DNA from 2 places in the Actinomadura luzonensis genome. Region 1 is predicted to be linked to the other one. Evidence: riboswitches for the same ligand, from Rfam matches in the RefSeq annotation. Region 1 holds a riboswitch; the other holds the start of a gene.
The links. A riboswitch is a leader RNA that binds a small molecule or an ion and turns the genes downstream of it on or off. The one in region 1 is predicted to bind thiamine pyrophosphate.
Positions count from the first base shown of each region.

Region 1 (7,080 bases):
CGCCCCGCCGGTGCCCATGATGAGCCGGGAGGCGAACTTCTCCCCGGCGATGATCAGCTCATCCACCCTGCACCGCCGTCAGCACCTCCACGCGGTCGCTGTCGCGCAGCGCCGTGGTCTCCCAGGCGCCGCGCGTGACCACCTCGTCGTTCACGGCCACGGCGACCCCGGTGGTCGCCGTGGTCAGGGCCCGTACGGCCTGCGCCACGGTCGTGCCGTCGGCGAGCTCGTGCGCGGCCCCGTTGATCTGGACAATCATGCGATCTCCTGAACTCCCCCCGACTCGTGGAACCTGGCGGGCGAGCACAACGCGCCCAGCGCGTCCAGCTCGGCCGCCTCCTCGCCACCGCTCTCCCCGGCGACCAGGGCCGCCGTGAGGGGCGCGAGCAGCACGCCGCCCCGGTGGTGACCGGTGGCGAGGACGAGCCCCGGCGCGCCTCCAGGGCCGATGACCGGCAGGTTGTCGGGCGTGCCCGGGCGCAGGCCCGCCACCACGTCGGCCAGCTCCAGCTCGGTGACGCCGGGCACCAGCTCCCTGGCGTCGCGCAGCAGCTCGTACAGGCCGCCCGCCGTCACGCGGGTGTCGAAGCCCAGCTCCTCCTGGGTGGCGCCGACCACCAGCTCGCCGTCGCCCCGGGGGACGAGGTAGACGGACGAGCCGTGGACGGAGCCGCGTACGCACCGGGTGAGCAGCGGCCGCGGCGAGCGCAGGCGCAGGATCTGGCCCTTGACCGGGCGCACCGGGACCCCGGCCAGGCCGCCGCTCCAGGCGCCGGCCGCGAGCACCACCCGCCCGGCCCGCACCTCGGACGGCCCCGCGCCCTCCTCCAGCCGCACCCCGACGACCCTGCCCGCGCCCGGCGGCTCCGCTCCCGTGTCGTCCTCGCGCAGCAGCCCGGTGGCGCGGGCCCGGACCAGCGGCACCCGCAGCCGCTCCAGCGCGGCCAGCAGCGCCGCCGTCACCCGGCGCGGGTCCACCCAGGCGTCACCGGCCGCCAGCAGCCCGCCGCGCACCGACGGCGCCAGCATCGGCTCCAGCCGCCGGCACTCGCGCCCGGTCAGCCGCTCGACCGGCAGCCCCAGCTTGTCCATGAACGCGGCCAGCTCGTCCAGCGCCGCGAGGTCGTCGGCCCCGAACGCCACGTCCAGGGTCCCCTCCGCGCGCAGGTCCACCCCGGGCCCGGTGGCGGGCAGGCCCGCGTCGGCGGCCAGCTCGGCCGCGAAGGCCGGCCAGCGGCGCAGCGACGCCATCCCGAGCCGCAGCAGCGGCGCCTCGGTGTAGGTGACCTCGCTGATCGGGGCCAGCATGCCGGCCGCCGCGTGCGAGGCCCCGCGCGCCGGACGCGGATCGACCACGGCCACCCGCCGCCCGGCCCGCGCCAGCCGCCACGCCACGGACAGCCCGACGACCCCGCCCCCCACGACCACGTCGGTGAGCCCGGAGAGCCCGCCGCCCGCGCCGGAGAGCCCGGCGGTCGTAGTGGAGAGCCCGGCGGCTGCGCCGCCTGCGTTCGCGTCCATCGTGCGCTCCCTTCGCCGGCATGATCCGGATCAGGTGTCTTGCGGTCGAAGGCCCGCTGGCAGCCTTCCTCTCAGCCCGGTCACGGCCGGACTCCCGCGCGTCTTACGCCCACAGCCTACGACCTCACCGGCGTGTCCCCGCACGCCCCCCTTCGCCGCCGGGCCGCGCGCCCGTCTATGGTCTTGGTCGTGAACCATGTCGTGGTGGTGGGAGCGGGCCTGGCCGGCGTGCGCACGGTCGAGGCGCTGCGCGGGCGCGGATTCGACGGCACGATCACCCTGGTCGGACGGGAGCGCCACCGCCCCTACGACCGCCCGCCCCTGACGAAGAGCGTGCTGCTGGGCGAGTCCGACACCACCTTCGTCGACACCGACCTCGCCGCGCTGCGCGTCGCCTTCCGGCCCGGGGTGTCCGCCACCGCGCTGCGCCCGGGAGCCGTCGAGACGACCGAGGGCGAGCTGCGCTACGACGGCCTGGTCATCGCCACCGGCGCCGACCCGGTCAGGCTGCCCGGCGACGGCCCGCAACACGTCCTGCGCACCCTGGACGACGCCCACGAGCTGCGGGCCGCGCTGGTGCCCGGCGCCCGCGTCGCGGTCATCGGCGCGGGGTGGATCGGCGCCGAGGTGGCGACGGCCGCCCGCCGCGCCGGCTGCCACGTCACCGTCGTGGAGGCCGGGCCCGCGCCGCTCTTCACCGCCGTCGGCGCCGAGATCGGCGCCCGCACCGAACGCTGGTACGACGGCATCGACCTGCGCCTGGACACCATGGTCCACTCCGTCGAGGAGGGCGGCGTCGAGCTGGTCGGCGGCGAGTTCCTGGACGCGCACGTGGTCGTCGCCGGCATCGGCGTCCGCCCCGCCGTCGAGTGGCTCGCCGACGCCGACCTCGACCTGCACAACGGCGTCGTCGTGGACGAGCGGCTGCGCGCCTCGCTGCCCGGCACGGTCGCGGTGGGCGACTGCGCCGCCTGGTGGTCGCGCCGCTTCCAGGCCAGGCTCCGCGTCGAGCACTGGGACACCGCGCTCAACGCCCCCGAGGTCGCCGCCGCCGCCCTGCTCGGCGAGGACGCCGTCTACGACCCGGTGCCGTACTTCTGGTCCGAGCAGTTCGGGCACATGGTCCAGTACGCGGGCCACCACCCGGCCGGCGAGCGCCTGCTCTACCGCGGCGGCCCGGAGGGCAAGTGGTCGGCCGTCTGGCTGCGCGCCGACGACACCCTCGCCGCCGTCTTCGCCGTGGACCGCCCCCGGGACCTCGTCCAGGGCCGCCGGCTCATCGACGCGGGCGCCCGCCTCCACGCGGAACGCCTGGTAGATCCAGAAGTACCCCTACGGGATTGTGTTGTTTGAGCAAGCACGCCATGTGGTAGTTGTGGTTCCGTGACGCTTTCTGTTGCACAGATCGACCGGGAGACCGACCAACTCGTCGACGAGTGGCTCACCCTCCCCGAAGTGGCCCGGCGCCTCGACCTTCCGATGGGGCGGGCCAAGCAACTCCTCAAGGACCACAAGCTCCTCGGCGTGCGCCGGGAGGGCAGTGGCGGGCCGCAGGTGCCCGCGGTGTTCCTCGACGGAAAGGAAGTGATGAAGGGCCTGCCGGGCACGCTGACCGTGCTGCAGGACGCCGGCTACGACGACGTCGAGTCCCTGCGCTGGCTCTTCACCCCCGACGACTCGCTGCCCGGCTCGCCCATCGAGGCGATCAGGGCCGGCCGTCACACCGAGGTCAAGCGGCGTGCCCAGGCCCTCGCTTTCTGACGCCCGCCTCTATCTCTGCACCGGCGCCCGCCGCGACCGCGGCGACCTCGCGCAGTTCCTCGACACGGTGCTGGCCAACGGCGTGGACATCATCCAGCTGCGGGAGAAGGGCCTGGAGGCCCGCGAAGAACTCGCCCTCCTCGAAGTCTTCCGCGACGCCTGCGACCGGCACGGCAAGCTGCTGGCGGTCAACGACCGGGCCGACATCGCCTACGCGGCCCGTCCCGACGTGCTCCACCTGGGGCAGGACGACCTTCCAGTGACGGTCGCGCGAGAGATACTCGGCGACGACATCGTCATCGGACGGTCCACCCACTCCACCGCCGAGGCTTCCGCCGCGGCCGTGGAGGAGGGCGTCGACTACTTCTGCTGCGGGCCGATCTGGCCCACGCCGACCAAGCCCGGCCGTCCGGCCCCCGGCCCGCCGCTGCTGCGGCACGCCGCGGGGCTGGGCACGGCGCGGCCGTGGTTCGGCATCGGCGGCATCGACCTCGGCAACCTGGACGAGGTCCTGTCGTACGGGGTGCGCCGGGTCGTGGTCGTCCGGGCGATCACCGACGCCGACGACCCGGGCGCGGCCGCGGCCGAGTTCGCCAAACGGCTGGCGGCAGCCTGACCGGAGCCCCCACAGCCGGTCGCACTCCGGCCCCCCACAGCCGGCCCCACCACGGTCGGGCCCGCCACAGTCGGGCCCGCCACAGCCGGCCCCACCACGGTCGGGCCCGCCGGCCCGGCCACCGACCCGGGCCACGGCCCCATCACACCGGCCGCACTCCGGCCGGCACCCCGCCTCTGCCCGACGCGCCGCCCCCTCCCTCCGGACGGGGCGGCGCTCCAGTTTTTCGCGGGGTCTGGTGGTGCGGGAGGCGGCGACCGCCAGGCCGGACGGGGCGGCGCTTCAGCTTGGTGGCGCGTGTCTGGCGATGCCGGAAGTGGCGGCGGCGGTCCAGCTTGTGCGGGTCAGGTGGTGCGGGAGGTGGCGGCGATCGCGAGGCCCTCCAGCGCCGCCCTGGCCTCCTCGGTGACCGGGGCCCGCGCGAGGGCGTCCAGCGCCTCGCCCAGGTAGACGCCGATCAGCTCCTCGCACTCGCGCAGCGCCCCCGTGCCCTCGATGACGTCGCGCAGCGTCGCCACCCCGTCCTCGTCCAGGCGGGGGTCGCCGAGCAGCCGCCGGACGGCCGCGGCCGCGCCGGGGGAGGCGGCGGCCAGGGTGCGGGCCACGAGCATGGTGCGCTTGCCCTCGCGCAGGTCGTCGCCCGCGGGTTTGCCGGTCTGCGCCGGGTCGCCGAAGACGCCCAGGATGTCGTCGCGGAGCTGGAAGGCGATGCCGACGCGCTGCCCGTAGCCGGTGCACAGCTCGTCCATCCAGGGCGTGAGCTTGCGCGCGGCGAGCGCGAGGCCGAGCCGCAGCGGCTGCTCCACCGAGTACTTGCCGCTCTTGTACAGCGCCACCCGCAGCGCCGAGTCGAACGTGTTCTCCCCGTGGGCCTGCTCCAGCAGGTCGAGGTACTGGCCGCACATCAGCTCGGTGCGCATGTGGTCGTGCACCGGCTGGGCCGCCTCCAGCGCCTCGCGCGGCAGGCCGCTGGTGCGCCACATCTCGCCCGACCAGATGAGCAGCAGGTTGCCCAGCAGGATCGCCGCGCCCTCGCCGAACTGCTCGGGGGAGCCGTGCCAGGCCGCCTTCTCGTGCATGGCCTGGAAGCGGCGGTGCGCCGCCGGCATGCCGCGGCGCAGGTCGCTCTTGTCCATCACGTCGTCGTGCACGAGCGCGCTGGCCTGCAGCAGCTCCAGCGAGGCCGCCGCGGTGAAGATGCCGGGGTCGTCGTCCGCGCCGCCCGCGCCGCGCCAGCCCCAGTAGCAGAACGCGGGCCGCAGCCGCTTGCCGCCCGCCAGCAGGTCCTCGGCGGCGGCGCGCAGCGGCTGGAAGTCGGGGTCGCCGGCGGCGGGGAGCCGGTGCTCGACGAAGGCGCCCAGGGCACGCTCCACCCGCGTGCGCAGGACGTCCATGCTCACGGCGTCAGAGGTCATGCCTTTGAGACTAGTGGCCGGTCGGAGCGCTTCCGCTCGGGGCCGGGGTGAGGTACGTGAACCCCGCCGGGCCGGGCGGGAGCGGTCGCGGCGGGGCCTCCGCGACCGCCGCCGCTGCCTGTAACCTTGGGCCATGGCGCTTGGTCGACCCTCCGTCCTGCCCGGACGTGTCCCCACCGTCCGCGACATGCTCGCCGCCGGGGGCCGCACGTTCTCCTTCGAGTTCTTCCCGCCCAAGACCGACGAGGGCGAGCGGCAGCTCTGGAAGGCGATCAGGGAGCTGGAGTCGTTGCGGCCGGCGTTCGTGTCGGTCACCTACGGCGCCGGCGGCTCCACCCGCGACCGCACGGTCGACATCGTCGAGCGCATCGCCCACGACACCACGCTCACCCCGGTCGCCCACTTCACCGCGGTCAACCACTCGGTGCGCGAGCTGCGCCACCTGGTCGGGCGCTTCGCCGACGCGGGCGTGCGCAACATCCTGGCCGTGCGCGGCGACCCGCCCGGCGACCCGGCGGGGGAGTGGGTCCGGCATCCCGAGGGCGTCCTGTACGCCGAGGAGCTGGTGCGGCTGATCCGGCAGTCGGGCGACTTCTGCGTGGGCGTGGCGGCGTTCCCCTACAAGCATCCGCGCTCGCCGTCCATCGAGTCCGACACCGAGTTCTTCGTGCGCAAGTGCCGGGCCGGGGCCGACTACGCGATCACCCAGATGTTCTTCCAGGCCGACGACTACCTGCGGCTGCGCGACCGGGTGGCGGCCCAGGGCTGCGACACCCCGATCATCCCGTGCATCATGCCGGTGACGCAGATGAGCACGATCGCGCGCTCCGAGCAGCTGTCGGGCGCGCCGTTCCCGCCGGACGTGGCGGCGCGCTTCGAGGCCGTCAAGGACGACCCGGCGGCGGTGCGGCGGCTCGGCATCGACCACGGCGCCGAGCTGTGCCAGCGGCTGCTGGACGAGGGCGCGCCCGGCATCCACTTCATCACCTTCAACCGCTCCAGCGCCTCGCGCGAGGTGTTCCAGCGGCTCGCCCCGGTCCCGCTCACCGCCTGAGCCCCGGCAAGGGCGGCCCCGGCGCGCGTCAAAGCCGTCACCCGCCCGCAGGGGGACCGGGCGGATGACGGCAGGAGACACCTGTCATGCCGTAAAGGGTCGGTCACTTTCCGTCGTGGTTCATGCCCGCGGTCATGACATGGCAAACCCCGCACCAGGCGGAGGCCGGGCTCAGGGCAGCGGGAGGGGGCGGCCCGCGATGGCGTACTCCTCGTAGCCGCCCGGGAAGACGAACCGTGACAGCAGGTCGGTGAAGCCGAGGCTGGCGTAGAGGTGGCGGGCGGCGGTCGGCCGGTCGTGGGTGGACAGCACCGCCGAGCGCTCGCCGCGGCCCGCGCAGAGGGTCCTGATCATGGCGCGGCCGATGCCCTTGCCCTGGTAGTCGGGGTGGACGTGGATCTCGGCCAGCTCGAAGGCGTGGCCGAGCCAGGCCTGGGCGGTCTCGCGGCCGGACTGCTCGGTGAGCGCCCTGAGCACGACGTCGTGCCACCACTGCCCGGGCGCGCCGCGGAAGCCGTAGGCGAAGCCGACGGTCCTGGGCTCCTCGCGGTCGCCAGGAGTCAGCGACGGTTCACGCAATTCGGCGAAGTAGCACTGAAAATGGGGATATGTCGCGTGATTGCGCATGATGGCCTTGCGGCCGGTGATCTGGTCCCCGGGCGGGTTCATCGCTGCCGTGTAGATCCCGATCACCGTCTCCAGCCGCTCGGTGA
Region 1 is NZ_JAKRKC020000002.1:2,987,997-2,995,076, forward strand. It holds gene MF672_RS44240 (thiazole synthase) at 1-66, opposite strand, end outside; gene thiS (sulfur carrier protein ThiS) at 59-259, opposite strand; gene thiO (glycine oxidase ThiO) at 256-1,521, opposite strand; TPP riboswitch at 1,512-1,629, opposite strand; gene MF672_RS44255 (NAD(P)/FAD-dependent oxidoreductase) at 1,711-2,874, shown strand; gene MF672_RS44260 (Rv2175c family DNA-binding protein) at 2,905-3,282, shown strand; gene thiE (thiamine phosphate synthase) at 3,260-3,898, shown strand; gene MF672_RS44270 (polyprenyl synthetase family protein) at 4,243-5,313, opposite strand; gene metF (methylenetetrahydrofolate reductase [NAD(P)H]) at 5,447-6,367, shown strand; gene MF672_RS44280 (GNAT family N-acetyltransferase) at 6,539-7,080, opposite strand, start outside.

Region 2 (7,080 bases), on a different contig from region 1:
CTGGCGCCGTACGGGTCCGTGCTCGCCGTACTGGTGCTGCCTCTCGCGGCGGGGCTCTACCTGCTGGTGTCGACGGCGTGGGCGACCGCCGAGCGGGCCGTGCTCTACCGCCGGCCCGCCGGCGCGACCGCCTGACGCCCGGCCGGCCCTCCCCAGGGCCGGCCACACCACGGGAGACCGGCTAACCGGCCTCCTTCAACGCCGCAGCGACCTGCCCGTTCATCGAGGTGGACTGAGGAGCGGGCAGGATCGCCCACACCGTCGTCGTGTCGCCGTCGTGCCGCACCCCCCAGCTCTCCGCCACGTACTCCACGATGCCCAGCCCGCGCCCGCCGAGTGAGGACAGGGTCGGGCGGCCGGCTCGCGGCTCGGTGGCCGCACCCCCGTCGCTGACCGCCACCTCGATGTGGTCGTCGCTGCGCAGCCAGGCCACCCGCACCATGCCCGAGGGCAGGGGATGCGCGTGCCGCAGCGCGTTGCTCAGCAGCTCGCTCACCACGAGCACGGCATCGTCTATCGCGGTGGAGAAGACCCCGCTGTCCTGCAGGTCCGTGCTCAGACGCTGGCGGGCGACGGCGACGCTGGACGGCGCGTACGGCAGCAGCACCACGCTTGACACACCCACCTCCCCGTTCCCTGTGCCCCCCGCGGGAACACTCCCCGGTACGACCGAAATGCCCCGTTACTCAATCCCAGAAACCGCATCTCGATCACAGCTTGTACACATTGGAAGATAGATCAGCTCAACCGTGACCACCTCGTTACCGCATCGGTGTGTCGGATCCGATAGGGGTCGAGCCCCTCAGGACCAACCGCATTCTGGTGCCCCCTCCAGGCCGCGGATGTGCGCTCACGTCTCCCCCTTGTGCCCTCGCCAGGCTGCGGACGATGTAGAGCCCGAGCCCTACTCCACCAAACCTTCTCCGGTCGCCGCTGTCCACCTGGACGAAACGCTCGAAGATCCTTTCCCGGTCAGGCGCGGCGATTCCCACGCCCTCGTCGTCCACCACGACGACCACGTTGTCGTCCTCGGGCCAGGCCTCCACGCTGATCAGCCCGCCCTTCGGCGAGTACTTGAAGGCGTTCTCCAGGAGCTGGCCGAGCACGATGTCCGTGGCGAGCGCGTCACCCAGCACGTACGGCAGCCCGTCGCCGATCGAGACCTCCACCCGGTGCCGGTCCGACAGCACCGGCAGCCCCAGCGTCGCCGCGTGGATGCGCTCGGCCAGGTCGAACTCCTCGATGCGCACCTTGAGCTCGTCCGCGCCGGCCCGCGCGCCGAGCAGCAGGTGGTCCATGAGCTGCCCGAGCGACTTCGCCCGCTCGGCGATCGTGTGCACGGCCGAGCGGCGTTCGAGGTCGCTCAGCTTGTCCCAGCGCGCGTCCAGCGTCGAGGCGAACCCGCGCACGATCGTGATCGGCGTGCGCAGCTCGTGGCTGGTGGTGGCGAGGAACAGGTCCTTGGCCTCCTCCAGCTCCTTGGCGCGGGTCACGTCGCGGAAGTCGACCACGACCTCGCCGGTCTCCTCGATCTGCGCGCTCACCACGTCCAGCCACCGGCCCGTCTCCAGCTGGAAGGTGAGCTTCTCGCCGGGCGCGGGCAGCGGGAACGGCGGCGGCCCGCCGAGCACGCTCTCCGCGGGGATCGCGGTGATCTCGGCGGCGGCCGGGTTCCAGCGCACCACCCGTCCGGCCTCGTCGAGCACGGCGATGCCGTCGGCGCTCGCGTCGAAGACGGCCCGCTCGTGGGCCCGCTGCCGCACCGCGTCCTGGTAGGCCACGGCGTTGCCGACCGCGATGCCCGCGTGCCCGGCCAGCAGCTCCAGCAGCTCCAGCTCCAGGTGGCCGGGCGTGCGCCGGGCGAACAGCGCGTACAGCGCGCCGTAGGGCCGCCCGCCGACCGCGGCCAGGCCGAGCGCGATCGTGTGCAGGCCGTCCAGCCGGGCCCACACCAGGTCATCGAGGCCGCTCGACTCCAGCAGCACCGTCTTGCCGGTGCGTAAAAGCCGGTCCACCAGGCTCGTGCGCAGGTCGGTGGTGGTGCCGCGGATGCTCTCCGGCAGCTGGTACGTGCTCACCAGCCGCAGCCGCTCCCCCTCGATGAGCACGAACCCGCCGGCGTCCGCCCCGGTCAGCTCCGTCAGGCTGGCCGAGATCCGGTCGAGCACGGCGGACAGCTCCAGGTCGGAGTTGAGGTCGCCCACCACGTCGGTCAGCCGGCGCACCAGCCGGGCGCGGCGGGCCATGCGCTCCTTGGCGACCTCGTCGGCCCGCGCCAGGTGGTGGACGCACACGTACCCGGCCACGGCGCTGCCGAGGCGCAGCGCGCTGATGTCCACGCGCACGTCGAGCAGGCTGCCGCCGCTGTCGAGGCGCTTGGTGCGCACCGACACCTGGCCGCCGGTGCGCACGCGCTCCAGCGCCGCGTTGTGCTCGGCGCTCAGCTCGGGCGGGACGATCGGCGCCCGCCGCCCCAGCATCTCCGCCGCCGGCCAGCCGAAGAGCCGTTCGGCCGCCTCGTTCCAGACCAGCACGGTCTGGTCGCGGTCGACCGCCACGACGGCGTTGGGCGAGCTGGCGAGCACCGCGCGGGCGATCTCATCGTCACTACCGGCCCATAGGTCCCCCACTCCTCCATAGTGCACGTGGCGCGGTGGGTGCGTCGGGCGATCCGTCCGATACGCTGCGGTCACGACGATTTCCCTGGAGGGTGCGGGCATGACGAGCGGCGACCTTGACGCCCTGCTGCGTGTGACCTCCAGCACCTACCGGGGAGAGACGCCCGACATCGCGTTCGGCACCTACGACGGCGCCCTGGGCCGCCAGGTGCTGGCCGTCACCGCCAAGGGCATCGTGGCCTGCTCCTTCGAGCCGGAGAACGACGTCTTCGAGCTGATCAGCAGGAACGTGGGCCGCTTCATCGGCCCCGACGCGCGCCGCCTCGACCCGGTGCGCCGCGAGCTCGACGCCTACTTCTCGGGGCGGCTGCGGGCCTTCGCCACGCCGGTCGACCTGTCGCTCGCCACCCCGTTCGCGCGCACGGTGCTGCAGAAGACGATGGCGGTGCCGTACGGCACGACCACGACGCTGGAGAGCATCGGCGAGAGCATCGGCCGGCCGCGCGCGCTGCGCGCGATCGGCAACGCGCTGGCCTCCAACCCCGTCTGCGTGATCGTGCCGTGCCACCGGGTGGTGCGCGAGGACGGCGCGCTCGGCGACTACGCGGGCGGCCTCGCCGCCAAGCAGCACCTGCTCAACGTCGAACGGCGGGCCGCGGCCGGCGTCCGCTGAGCAGCCCGATCAGCAGCGTCACCAGCGCCGCCACCAGGGCCGCGCCGAGCGCGCCGTTCATCCACGGCTCGCGGGTGAAGCCGATCGCGGCGCGCGCGCCGGCCCAGAAAGCGTCCCAGGCGGGCAGGGTGGGCGTCGAGGTGGTCAGCCAGTACGCGGCGAAGCCGAGCGCCCAGGGCAGCAGCATGCTCCAGCGCGAGGGGGCGTCCTCGGCGGTGTCCCAGCGGCCGGAGCGGGCGAAGAGGAAGTAGTCGACGGCCAGCACCGCGAACATCGGCACGAACACCGCGCCGATCACGCCGAGGAACGCGCCGTAGGAGGTCACGTCCACGACCAGGGCGATCGCGACGGTCAGCAGGCCGATGGCGACGGAGAAGACCCGCCGGTCCACGCGCGGCATGAGGTTCTGCAGGGACACCGTCGTCGAGTAGACGTTCGCGAACGACTGGTCGGTCTCGCGCAGCACCAGGACGCCGAAGAACAACGCGCCGAGCGGCGCCGCCACGAACGGGGCGAACACCGCCGTGCTGTCGGCCGTCACCGCCGCCGAGCCCGCGATGGCCACCGCGTACACGCCGAGGCCGAGACAGGCGACCTGGGCCAGCGTGTAGCCGCCCACGACGCCGGTGAACGCGGCCCGGCTGGAGCGCGAGTGCCGGGCGAAGTCGGCGGCCATCGGCACCCACGACACCGACAGCGCGATCACGTAGTCGACGGCGGCGGGGAAGGCGGTCCAGGAGCCGCCGGCGTGGGCCGGGGCCTCGTTGAGGAAGAACCAGGCGAACCACACCATCGACACGATCACGCCGGCGGTCACGTACCGGCGGAGCAGCCGGATCGAGCCGAGCGGCCAGATCGTCAGCGCCGTGGTGAGGACGCCCGCGACGAGCACCCACACCTGGTACGGCACGCCGCCGAAGATCGCGGTGGCCGCCTTGGCGATCACCCACAGCTCGAACGCGCCCCAGCCGAGCATCTGCACGATGTTGAGCACCGTCGGCACGTAGGAGATCCTCGCCCCGAACAGCCCGCGCAGCAGCACCATGGCCGGCTTGCCGGTCCGCGTGCCCGGCACGGCGGACAGGCCCACCATGGCCGTGCCGATGAGGCTGCCGACCAGGGCCGCCATGAGCGCGGCCGCCAGGCTGAGCGGGGCGTCGCCGAGCGGGTCGAGCAGGAACAGCGCGCCGGAGAAGCCGAGCAGGCTGACGCCGAGGTTGGCCCAGAGGGCGCCCTGGTCGAGGACGCCCAGCGTCTTGGGCGGGGTTCCTTCGAGGGTCAGCGGAACTTCGTCGGCGACATGCGTCATCGCTCACTCCCTACGCCGGCATTACCCGGACAGGTTCAGGCGGTCGGCAGCAGCGGTAGCTGCCCTCTCAGCCTGGTTGCCCCAAGCTCCCGCGACGATCTGTAGTTTGTGCCCTCATGATGCCTCAACGGCGCCGGAAGCGCCATATGGGGCTGTTATGCGACAAACGGCTCCTGGCCGGTCTCGCTCACCATGGGACGGCGCGCGGCCTGCCACGACTGCATGCCGCCGCCGACGTTGACGGCCTCGCGGCCGAGCTGGTTGAGCCAGGCCGCGACCTGCAGCGAGCGCCCGCCGACCCGGCAGACGACGTAGACGGTGCGGTCGGCCGGGATCTCCTCGACGCGCCCCTGGATCTGGGTCATGGGGATGTGCACGGCCTCCGGCGCGTGGCCCGCCAGCCATTCGTCCTGCTCACGGACGTCGAGCAGGTAGGCGTCTGCGGGAACGGCGCTGGCCTCGGTCTCAGGAACGGTCATGCCTCCATTGTCTCCGCCGCGCGGCGCGCGTCGTACGCGGCGCGCGCGGCGGCGATCTCGCGCTGGTGCGTCTCGGTCCAGGTCACGAGGGACTTGATGGTCTCGTGCAGGGTACGGCCGAGCGGCGTCAGCGCGTATTCCACCCGAGGCGGCACGACGGGGTGGACCGTGCGGGTAACCAGGCCGTCGCGCTCCAGGTGGCGCAGGGTGACGCTGAGCATGCGCTGGCTGACGCCGTCGATCTCGCGGCGCAGCTCGGTGAAGCGCAGGCTGCTGCAGTCGAGCAGGGCGATCACCAGCAGGGACCACTTGTCCGCGACGCGGTCGAGGATCTGGCGGACCTCGCAGTCCTCGCGGGTGTCCCACTGGCGGACGTCGTAGTCCTCGTCCTTGGTGCTCTCGCAGTAACCGAGTACCGGCAAAGTGCCTTCTTCCATGGCATCCCATCCTGGCCCAAGATGTGGACGGTTACCAGAGATAACCGATAGGCCGATTAGTAACCGGGGGTTTCCCATGCCTGCCCGTCACTGGGGCGTGCTCGCCGTGTTGTGCGGCGCGATCTTCCTTGAAGGCATCGACGTGGCCATGCTCAACGTCGCCCTGCCGTCCATCAGGGCCGACCTCGGCCTGTCCACCGGAGCGCTGAGCGGGGTGGTGAGCGCGTACGTGCTCGGCTACGGCGGCTTCATGCTGCTCGGCGGCCGCGCGGCCGACCTGCTGGGCCGCCGCCGGATGTTCCTGCTCTGGCTGACGGTCTTCCTGCTGTTCTCCGGGCTGGGCGGCTTCGCCGAGGAGGGCTGGGTGCTGCTCGTGGCCCGGTTCGTGACGGGGGTCGCGGCGGCGTTCCTGACCCCGGCCGGGCTGTCGCTGATCACCACGACGTTCCCCGAGGGCCCGCTGCGCAACCGGGCGCTGCTGGTCTACGCGGGGACCGCCGCCGGCGGCTTCGCGCTCGGGCTGGTCATCGGCGGGCTGCTGGCCGCCGTCGGGTGGCGCTGGGTGTTCTTCGCGCCGGTGCTGATGTCGGCGGCGCTGCTGCTCGCCGCGATCCCCCTGCTCAAGGAGCCGCCCGCGGCCGGCCGGCCCGCTGCGCGGAGCTTCGACCTGGCGGGCGCGGCCACCGTGACGGGGGCGATGATGCTGCTGGTCTACGGCGTCGTCCGGCTGGAGCACCCGGGCGACGGCCTGCCGCTCACCGTCGCGGCCTTCGCCGGCGGGCTGGCCCTGCTGGCGGCGTTCGCCGCGATCGAGCGGCGCTCGGCCGCCCCGCTCGTCCGGATGGGGATCTTCCGCGCGGGCGCGCTGGTCCGCACGAACCTCATGGCGGCCCTGCTCACGGCCTCGTTCTTCGGCTTCCAGTTCCTCCTCACGCTCTACCTCCAGGAGCTGCGCGGCTGGTCGGCGATCGAGACCGGGCTCGCGCTGCTCGCGGCGGCCGCCGACGTGGTGCTGGCGCCGACGCTCACGCCGTGGCTGGTCAACCGGTACGGCAACGCCCGGGTGGTGCTGGGCGGGCTGCTGTCGGGGCTGCTGGCCTACGCGTTGTTCCTCGGCGTGGGCCTGGACTGGGCGTACGCGGCCATGCTGCCGTCGATGCTGCTGATCGGGCTGATGTTCGCCTTCGTCTACGGCCCGCTGACGATCGTCGCCACCGACGGCATCGCCGAGCACGAGCAGGGGCTGGCCGGCGGGCTCATCAACACGTCGTTCCAGTTCGGCGCGGCGCTCGGCCTGTCGGCGGTCACCGCCGTGAACGTGGCCGCGCTGGGCGGCGCGGACACGCCGGAGGCGGGCCTGGCCGCGCTGCGCACGGCGCTCGCCGTGCCGGTGACGGCCACGCTGGTGGCCGCGGTGATCGCGGTGATCGGCCTGCGGGCGGCGGCCCGGCCGCGCGCCGGGCAGCCGCTGCCGGTGCCCTAGGCGCTACTTCAGCAGCTTGGACAGGCGGCGGTCGGCCAGCGGCTTGCCGCCCGTCTGGCAGGTGGGGCAGTACTGCAGCGA
Region 2 is NZ_JAKRKC020000001.1:2,377,523-2,384,602, reverse strand. It holds gene MF672_RS11435 (YidC/Oxa1 family membrane protein insertase) at 1-135, shown strand, start outside; gene MF672_RS11430 (ATP-binding protein) at 182-619, opposite strand; gene MF672_RS11425 (ATP-binding protein) at 762-2,630, opposite strand; gene MF672_RS11420 (methylated-DNA--[protein]-cysteine S-methyltransferase) at 2,719-3,291, shown strand; gene MF672_RS11415 (purine-cytosine permease family protein) at 3,254-4,600, opposite strand; TPP riboswitch at 4,591-4,703, opposite strand; gene MF672_RS11410 (rhodanese-like domain-containing protein) at 4,756-5,079, opposite strand; gene MF672_RS11405 (winged helix-turn-helix transcriptional regulator) at 5,076-5,501, opposite strand; gene MF672_RS11400 (MFS transporter) at 5,593-6,999, shown strand; gene MF672_RS11395 (Fpg/Nei family DNA glycosylase) at 7,003-7,080, opposite strand, start outside.
Region 2: another riboswitch for thiamine pyrophosphate. It lies ahead of MF672_RS11415 (purine-cytosine permease family protein); the one in region 1 lies ahead of thiO (glycine oxidase ThiO).